DNA from 2 places in the Neobacillus sp. DZ-9 genome. Region 1 is predicted to be linked to the other one. Evidence: riboswitches for the same ligand, from Rfam matches in the RefSeq annotation. Region 1 holds a riboswitch; the other holds the start of a gene.
What was found. Region 1 has a riboswitch for glycine ahead of gcvT (glycine cleavage system aminomethyltransferase GcvT). Riboswitches for the same ligand answer to the same signal wherever they lie in the genome.
Positions count from the first base shown of each region.

Region 2: another riboswitch for glycine. It lies ahead of AC59HZ_RS12720 (amino acid permease); the one in region 1 lies ahead of gcvT (glycine cleavage system aminomethyltransferase GcvT).

Region 1 is NZ_JCAIOL010000001.1:437,798-441,987, forward strand. Features, by position in the region: gene AC59HZ_RS02200 (YqhG family protein) at 1-386, opposite strand, end outside; gene AC59HZ_RS02205 (DEAD/DEAH box helicase) at 364-2,052, opposite strand; glycine riboswitch at 2,219-2,307, shown strand; gene gcvT (glycine cleavage system aminomethyltransferase GcvT) at 2,569-3,672, shown strand; gene gcvPA (aminomethyl-transferring glycine dehydrogenase subunit GcvPA) at 3,691-4,190, shown strand, end outside.
Region 2 is NZ_JCAIOL010000004.1:165,478-169,667, reverse strand. Features, by position in the region: gene AC59HZ_RS12725 (DJ-1/PfpI family protein) at 97-648, opposite strand; gene AC59HZ_RS12720 (amino acid permease) at 874-2,238, opposite strand; glycine riboswitch at 2,402-2,482, opposite strand; gene glsA (glutaminase A) at 2,714-3,640, opposite strand; gene AC59HZ_RS12710 (hypothetical protein) at 3,701-4,190, opposite strand, start outside.

The DNA.
Region 1 (4,190 bases):
TAAGAAATTTTAACATTCATACAGAGCCAAGGCATCAAAGGTGTTTGGCTGCTGCCGTGTTGATGGTTTTCATAAAGCCGAATATAGCTGGCCAAATTTTTCGTCGATTCAAATATTTGATGGAGCCGAGGGGAGCCGAAATGAATAATCTCCCCTCTCATATTCTCAGGGGCCGCTTTTTGATTAGTAATAAACGTCAGCTTCATCGGATTTGGAATTCCGCCTGTTTTTTCTAAATAATGCCAGTAAAAAGGGCGGTTCATTAAAGCTTTATCAAGTTCGATTGTAAGCTGAACAGTTATATACCCTGGCTTATTCTCTACAATCGGACAATCATTTGCTTTAAAATAGTTCAAAAGAAAGCTATGAATTTCCTGCTGCTGCATGTGAATCTCCTTTCTTCATACTTTCTGCAAATTCAATCATCGATGATAAATTTTCCATTTTGATGCGCATTTCACCTTCTGATGCGGACTGTCCAAAAATATCAATTAAATGATCCTCAATATTGCCGAATTCCAGTTTTGTGAGAATATCATCGAGCTCGCCGATGACCTTCTCAAACAAATGAATTTTTTCATACAAAAGCTTGAGAATATGCTCTTCAACCGTGTTCTTTATCGCAAAATTATAGATCATAACATCCTTTTCCTGCCCAAGGCGATGAATCCGTCCAATCCGCTGCTCTAGTCTCATCGGGTTCCAAGGCAAATCAAAGTTAATGATATGATTGCAGAATTGCAGATTAATTCCTTCGCCGCCTGCTTCTGTTGCAATTAACACCTGGGCGTGCTTTTGAAACAATTCGCGCATCCAGTCTTTTTTACCGCGTTTAAACCCGCCGCGAAAAGGGACTGAGGAGATTCCATGCTGCTTTAAATACCATTGCAAATACAACTGGGTTGCACGGTATTCCGTAAAAATAATGACTTTGTCATTCGCTTTTTGAATTAACTCAAGTGCTTTTTCTGCCTTCGAATTTTGCTGAACAGCTTCCACCTTTTTAATTAAATACTGGATTTGTTCTTCAAAAGCCTGAGAAGGATTTTCCTTTTTCTGCAGCATGTTTTTAAGCGTATAAAAAACAGCTTCTCTGCTGCTGCAAGCTTCCCGCTGCAGGGTCATGACCGAGAAAGCACTTGTCTGGACCCAGTCACCATCGCTTTTTAGGTCTGTAATCGACATATACAGCTCTTTTTCCGGTTGTGTAAATTCGATGGGAATGGTTTCAACATGCCGCTTCGTCCATTCAATTCCCGTATCGGCACGGCGGTTCCGAATCATAACTTTATTGACCAGTTCTTTTAAATGCTCATCATCATTTAAGGAACGGGAATCGCGTTTGTATTTTTCGTAGAATGCAGTTTCGCTGCCTAAATGACCTGGCTTAAGGAGTGAAACAAGGTTAAAAATTTCCTCGATTCTATTCTGAATCGGAGTGGCGGTCAACAATAAACAAAATTTCTTTTTTAGATTCTGAACAAATTCATAGTTTTTTGTTTTATTATTTTTCAATTTATGGGCTTCATCGATAATGATAAGGTCATAATCCTGCTGGTAAATAATGTCCCGATGCGGATTTCGCTTCGCTGTATCAATCGAGGAAACCACCACATCGCACTGTTCCCATACATAGCTTTTCCTTTGGGTGATGGCAGGAATAAAAAACTTGCTATTCAGTTCAATAGCCCATTGGGTAACTAATGAGGCGGGAACAAGGATCAATACTTTTTTTACCAGTCCTCGAATCATGTATTCTTTTAAAATCAACCCTGCCTCAATCGTTTTCCCAAGTCCGACTTCATCGGCAAGTATTGCTTTTCCATTCATGTTTTCAATAACTTGCTTAGCGGTTTCAAGCTGGTGTGGCAATGGTGTTAAATTAGCCAGATGATTCGGTGCCTGAAGGCCCTCGAATTCAGGAATGACAAGGTGTTTTTCAACCCCTATCGCCAGTTTAAAAAGCTCCCAATTTCCCCAAGGACCATCGTTGTCAATTCTTTGCAAAAAATCATCCTGCCATGAGGAATCAAATTCAATTTCGACAGACATCGTTTCAGCTCCTGTTCCTGCAAAAGTTCCTTACAAAAGTTATTGCTCAATGTAATGTTTTAATGGTAGGATGATAATAGCTTTGAAAGTTTTAAATATTTTAATAAGGTAATTTATTTTAGAAGTATAATTAGTATGACCAAATTGGAAAATATTATAAATGCGGATGATAACAAGGGGAGAGACTACCTATGTAGCGCCGAAGGAGCAAGCAGTCCATGTGAATCTCTCAGGCAAAAGAACTCTTGTTTGACGCGGCTCTGGAGAGTGCTGTATAAATTGGGCAGCCACCAAAGGGGAAAGCCATTCCAGGTTAAACTTTCAGGTGCAAGGACAGAGACCTTCTTTCGTTTTAAGGGAGGTTTCTGTCCTTTTTTATGTTTTCCTTTGTCAAAATACTTTTTTAAATGCGAAATCAGAATAATATTTTTCCTGATTTTGTTAATGGGTTAATCTCTGTTAAAGAGTCAATTTTTACGAATAATGAACATGTAAAAGATTGAAGGGGGATTTAAGATGACTGAATTGAAACGTACTCCACTGTTTGACGTTTATAAGGAATACGGCGGGAAAACGATTGATTTCGGAGGCTGGGAGCTGCCTGTCCAGTTTTCAAGCATTAAGGATGAGCATGAAGCTGTAAGAACAAGGGCTGGATTATTCGATGTTTCCCATATGGGGGAAGTAGAAGTAAAAGGTGCTGACAGCTTAAATTATTTACAAAAGATGATGACAAATGATATTTCAAAAATAAAAAACGGCGGCGCCCAGTACACAGCAATGTGCTATGAAAACGGCGGTACTGTTGATGATCTGCTCGTTTATAAGATTGAAGATAATCACTATTTATTGGTTGTGAATGCATCCAATATTGAAAAGGATTATAAATGGCTTGTAGATCATTTAGACGGCGATGTCAGCCTTGAAAACCTTTCTGAAAGAACGGCACAGCTCGCCGTTCAGGGACCTCTAGCTGAAAAGGTACTTCAAAAGCTTACGGATACTGATTTAAGTGGAATTGGCTTTTTCAAATTTCAGCAGGAAGTGCTCATAAATGGAAAAAAGGCACTAGTATCTAGAACCGGATATACCGGGGAGGATGGCTTTGAAGTATATTGTGATTCTGCAGAAGCCGCACTGCTTTGGAAAGAAATTTTAAAAGCAGGAGAAGAAGAAAGGATTCTCCCATGCGGATTAGGCGCACGCGATACTCTTCGTTTCGAAGCGGTATTAGCACTCTATGGCCAAGAGTTATCAGCGGAAATTTCTCCACTGGAAGCCGGTATTGGGTTTGCGGTGAAATTAAATAAAGAAGCAGATTTCATTGGGAAAGAAGCTTTAAAGCAGCAAAAAGAAAACGGCCTCCCACGAAAATTGGTTGGTATCGAAATGATAGACCGAGGAATTCCTCGTCACGGCTATCCTGTCTATAAAGGTGAAGAATTAATCGGAGAGGTTACGACTGGAACTCAGTCTCCAACCTTAAAGAAGAATATCGGACTTGCGCTAATTAAGACAGAATTTTCTGGTCTTGATTCAGAGGTAGAAGTGGAAATTCGCGGTAAACGCCTGAAAGCAACAGTAGTTCCAACACCTTTTTATAAAAAAGAAAAGAAATAACAGAAGGGAGCTAGTTTTATGAAACATCGTTATTTACCAATGACTGAACAAGATAAGAAGGCTATGCTTGAAACGATTGGTGTTTCCTCTATTGATGAGCTATTTAGTGATATCCCTGAAAAAGTGAGATTTCAAGGTGAATATAATATTAAAGAAGCAAAATCAGAAACAGCATTAATGAAAGAACTTTTTAACATGGCAAGCCGTAATGCAGACCTAAAAAGAAATGTTTCTTTCTTAGGTGCCGGCGTTTATGACCATTACATGCCAGTAATTGTAGACCATGTCATTTCTAGGTCAGAATTCTATACAGCCTATACACCATATCAGCCAGAGATTTCACAGGGTGAACTTCAAGCCATTTTTGAATTCCAAACGATGATTTGTGAATTAACTGGAATGGATGTTGCTAACTCTTCGATGTATGATGGTGGAACTGCTCTTGCAGAAGCAGCGATGCTAAGTGCGGGTCATACAAAGCGCAAGACGATTGTTGTATCAAGTGCGGTACATCCAGA
Region 2 (4,190 bases), on a different contig from region 1:
TAAACAAGACGGGGGAGGCTGTTTTTTTGTGACAACATAAACACAATAAATAAAGCTCGTAGAGTACTAATTTTCTCTACGAGCTTCTTCTCAGTCTTATTTGTTTAATAATTTTATAAACTCTTTCATAAAACCTGGAAGATCCGGCCATGCGTGTCCGGAAACGAGATTGCCTTGAACATGGAGGTGATTTTCAATATAGGTTGCCCCAGCTGCTTCCACATCTGGCTTGCAGGCGATATAAGCAGTTAATTCACGGCCTTCCAAGTATTGGCGCACGGTTGTTAACACCTGACCTGCATGGCAAATCGCCGCAACAGGTTTATTTGCTTCAAAAAAGTGGGCGACAATTCTTGGAACATTTTCATTTAAGCGAATGTATTCCGGAGCTCTTCCCCCTGGAATAATCAACCCGTCAAATTCGTCCGGATTTACTTCTTCAAAAGCTAACTGTGCTTCAATTAAGTATCCTTTACTTTCCGTATAAGTATCCCATCCAATGAAGTCATGTACTACTGTTTGCAGCTTCTTCTTGGATGGTGCAGCTATCTGCACATTGTAGCCTTCTTCAAGACAACGAAAATACGGGTAATAAACTTCCAATGCCTCTACAGCATCTCCTGCCAGGATTAATACTTTTTTTGACACCTTAACGACACCCTTTCTTAAAATATTAGGCTAGTACCTATATTTATATATTCTTCATACTTCCTTTAATTTCCTTAAATCCAAAAATAAATTATCGGACAAAAAGTAGCTTAAACAGGATAAAGGTGCAATCCCAAGATCTCGGATTGCACCTTTACATTTATCCCCTACCTCCCGCCTCCGATATATCACACATCGGGGGCAGGCACAAATCGATTGTTGATTCTATGCCGATAATTTTAGATTTTTATCCTTTCTCCTTCTATATGAATACAACGTAAACAATAGAATAAACCAAAGTGGTGTCAACAATAAGGCCGTGCGAGTAGCTTGAGCGAACAGCATAATAATAAGAATCATGGCAAACAAAGTTAGAACAGCGTAGTTCATAAATGGAGTAAACGGTGCTTTAAAGGTTGATTTTTTCTGTAAGTCGGGACGTGTTTTCTTATACCTTACATGGCAGATAAGAATGACACCCCACACCCAAATAAAACAAATCGCACTAATGGTTGTCACGATCCCAAAGGCTTGTTCCGGAATCAGTTTGCTCAAAAGAGCTCCTCCTGTTAAAACAAGCGTGGAAATCAATAACGCGTTACTTGGTACATGATTTTTATTCAATTTAGCAAAATGATCTGGCCCCTGATCCTTTTTGCTTAAATTAAATAAAATCCGGCTTGTGGAAAACATCCCGCTGTTACATGCAGAAGCGGCGGAAGTTAAGACGACAAAGTTAATTATGCCTGCAGCAATTGGAATCCCGACCAAGCTAAAGGTTTTGACAAAAGGACTTTCTGCTGCATTTAGTTCTGTCCAAGGATTAATGCATAAAAGAACAATCAATGCACCAACGTAGAAAAAGAGAATTCTTAAAGGAATTTTGTTAATAGCAGATGGGATATTTTTTTCCGGATTAGATGTTTCCGCTGCCGATACTCCCACTAATTCCACACCGACAAAGGCAAATACAACCATTTGAAAGGAAAGCAAGAAGCCTGAAATCCCGTTCGGAAAAAGTCCGCCATGTTCCCAAAGATTTTTAATTGAAACCGTTCCCGCATCGGTCTTGAATCCCATCACTAACAAAATAACCCCTATACCGATTAAGGCGACAATGGTTATGACCTTTATTAACGCAAACCAAAACTCCAATTCTCCAAAAAGCTTCACAGTTAATAGATTTAATCCTAATAAGACGATTAAGCAAACGAGCGCAGGTATCCACTGGGGGATATCAAACCAATAGCGAACATAAACTCCAACTGCAATCACATCGGCCATCGCCGTCATAATCCAACAAAACCAATAGGTCCATCCGGTGACAAACGCTGCCCGCGGTCCGAGATAGTCTTCGGCAATGTCAGTGAAAGATTGATAGCCCGCTTTAGACAGCAAGAGTTCACCTAGCGCCCTCATAACAAAAAAACAGGCGATTCCTACGATTAAATAGGCCAGTATGATGGATGGCCCCGCCAGCTGTATGGCTTTACCGGAACCCAAGAATAATCCGGTTCCAATGGTGCCGCCAATGGCGATTAGCTGCACGTGACGATTTTCTAAATTCCGCTTTAATTCTCTTTGTTCCATTTCAATCTTCCTCTCAAATTGATGAAAAATGTTTCATGTGAAACGATGAACAAAATAGTAAACTCAATAAAAAAAGAGATTGGAGGGCCTCCAATCTCTTAGGTCTAAGAATAACAAATAATAATTGTTACGCTAACGAATGTCAGTATAACAAATAAATATTCAGTACTCTTCTGTCCTTTTGCCTGAGATTATGAACCCTTCGGCGCCGCGGTATTCCTGCGGTCTCTCCAGAAGCTGCTCCTGCTATAGTGCGATCCATAGCGATCATAGCTTGCTAAATTATTAATTTTTTTGATTGAGTTTAACTATTGTTGAATAATTTTTAATTTTAATAGTATTCTAACAATGTGTCAATAATTAAAATTTATCTAATTGCTTATCACAAGGCCCTCAACCCCGTGGTTCTTGAAACGACAATTCGGAATCGGGCAGGAACGAATGAATCCCATCTGGCATCCAGATGGGATTTCTTTTAAAACATACTCAACCGATATTTTTTTGATAAAAGTTCTAAAAGTTTAAGTCCGGCCACACTGTTCCCTTTTTCATCTAAGGCAGGACCGAAAATGCCAATTCCAAATTTACCAGGAACAGCCCCCATGATTCCGCCTGATACACCACTTTTAGCTGGAATCCCTATTTTGATGGCGAATTCGCCTGATGCATTATACATTCCGCACGTTACCATAAAGGTTTTGCAGATTCTTGCTACATCGTCGGGTATAATCCGTTTCCCATTAAGAGGATCCACTCCATCCATCGCAAAAATCATGCCGATCCTCGCTAAACCCAGACAATTCATCTCGACAGCACACTGTTTGGTGTATAAATCCAATAAGGTTTCTACATCCTCAGTGATAATGTTATGCTGCTTCAGAAAATAGCATAATGCCCGGTTTAAATCAGCCGATTCAAATTCGGAACGGGCTACATTTTCACAGTAACCAATGGAAGAGTCATCGGCCAATTCCCGGATAAAGCCTAATAACCGATTGAATCGATCCTCCACTGTATCCCCTTTTATCATATGGGTCACGACCAGTGCCCCAGCATTGATCATTGGGTTCAATGGCTTGGCCGGCATTGTTTCCAACTTGGCAATCGAATTAAACGGGTCTCCAGTTGGCTCCATCCCAACTCGTTCAAATACATAGCGATAGCCTCTTTCCATTAAAACAAGGGCTAAACTGATAACCTTTGAGATACTTTGCAACGTAATCTTTTTATCAATATCACCCGCTGAGATACATCTTCCGTCAGGATAATTTATCGCAATCGATAAATCACCAGGATTTGCTTTACCCAGCTCGGGAATATAGTCTGCAACCTTGCCATCTTTTGTATATTTTTTTGCATCTTCCACAAATCTCTGTAATTCGTCACTTTTTTGACACGGCATTATGCATCACCCGTAGTAGTTTCTTGGAACTATATCTAAAATATCTCTTTAAACCTCATCTTAATTTTTGTTACTAGATAACTCTTTGTTATTAAAACTATCTGCTATTTTAATTGATTTTTCCACAACGGATTGAAACCCATAGATAATAATGGCCAAGAATACACATATAAAATACCAGGTTGTGTTTTTCATTTTTATAAATTTAACAACTCCAACTTTATTCCCAATGTAAGGCAAAGGAAAAGCGTTAATAAGGTCCAATACCATATTTGTAATTAAGTACTTTGGGAAATTCCCAAATGTTAATTTAAATATCCAAAGCGTTGCTACAAAATAAGGCCCTAATATATATGTAAAATCTATTGGCCCAGGTGATAGAGGATTTTTAGTTACCCACCATTTTTTCCTATAACAGATAAAACTAAATACACTTAAAAACAAATTGATAAAACTTGCTACAGGCAAAAACCTAAAAAAACTTTGTTTCCCCATAAAAGGGACTGTTAGCCAAGGAAGAATTAATGTTGCTAAAGAGAATGCAACTTTT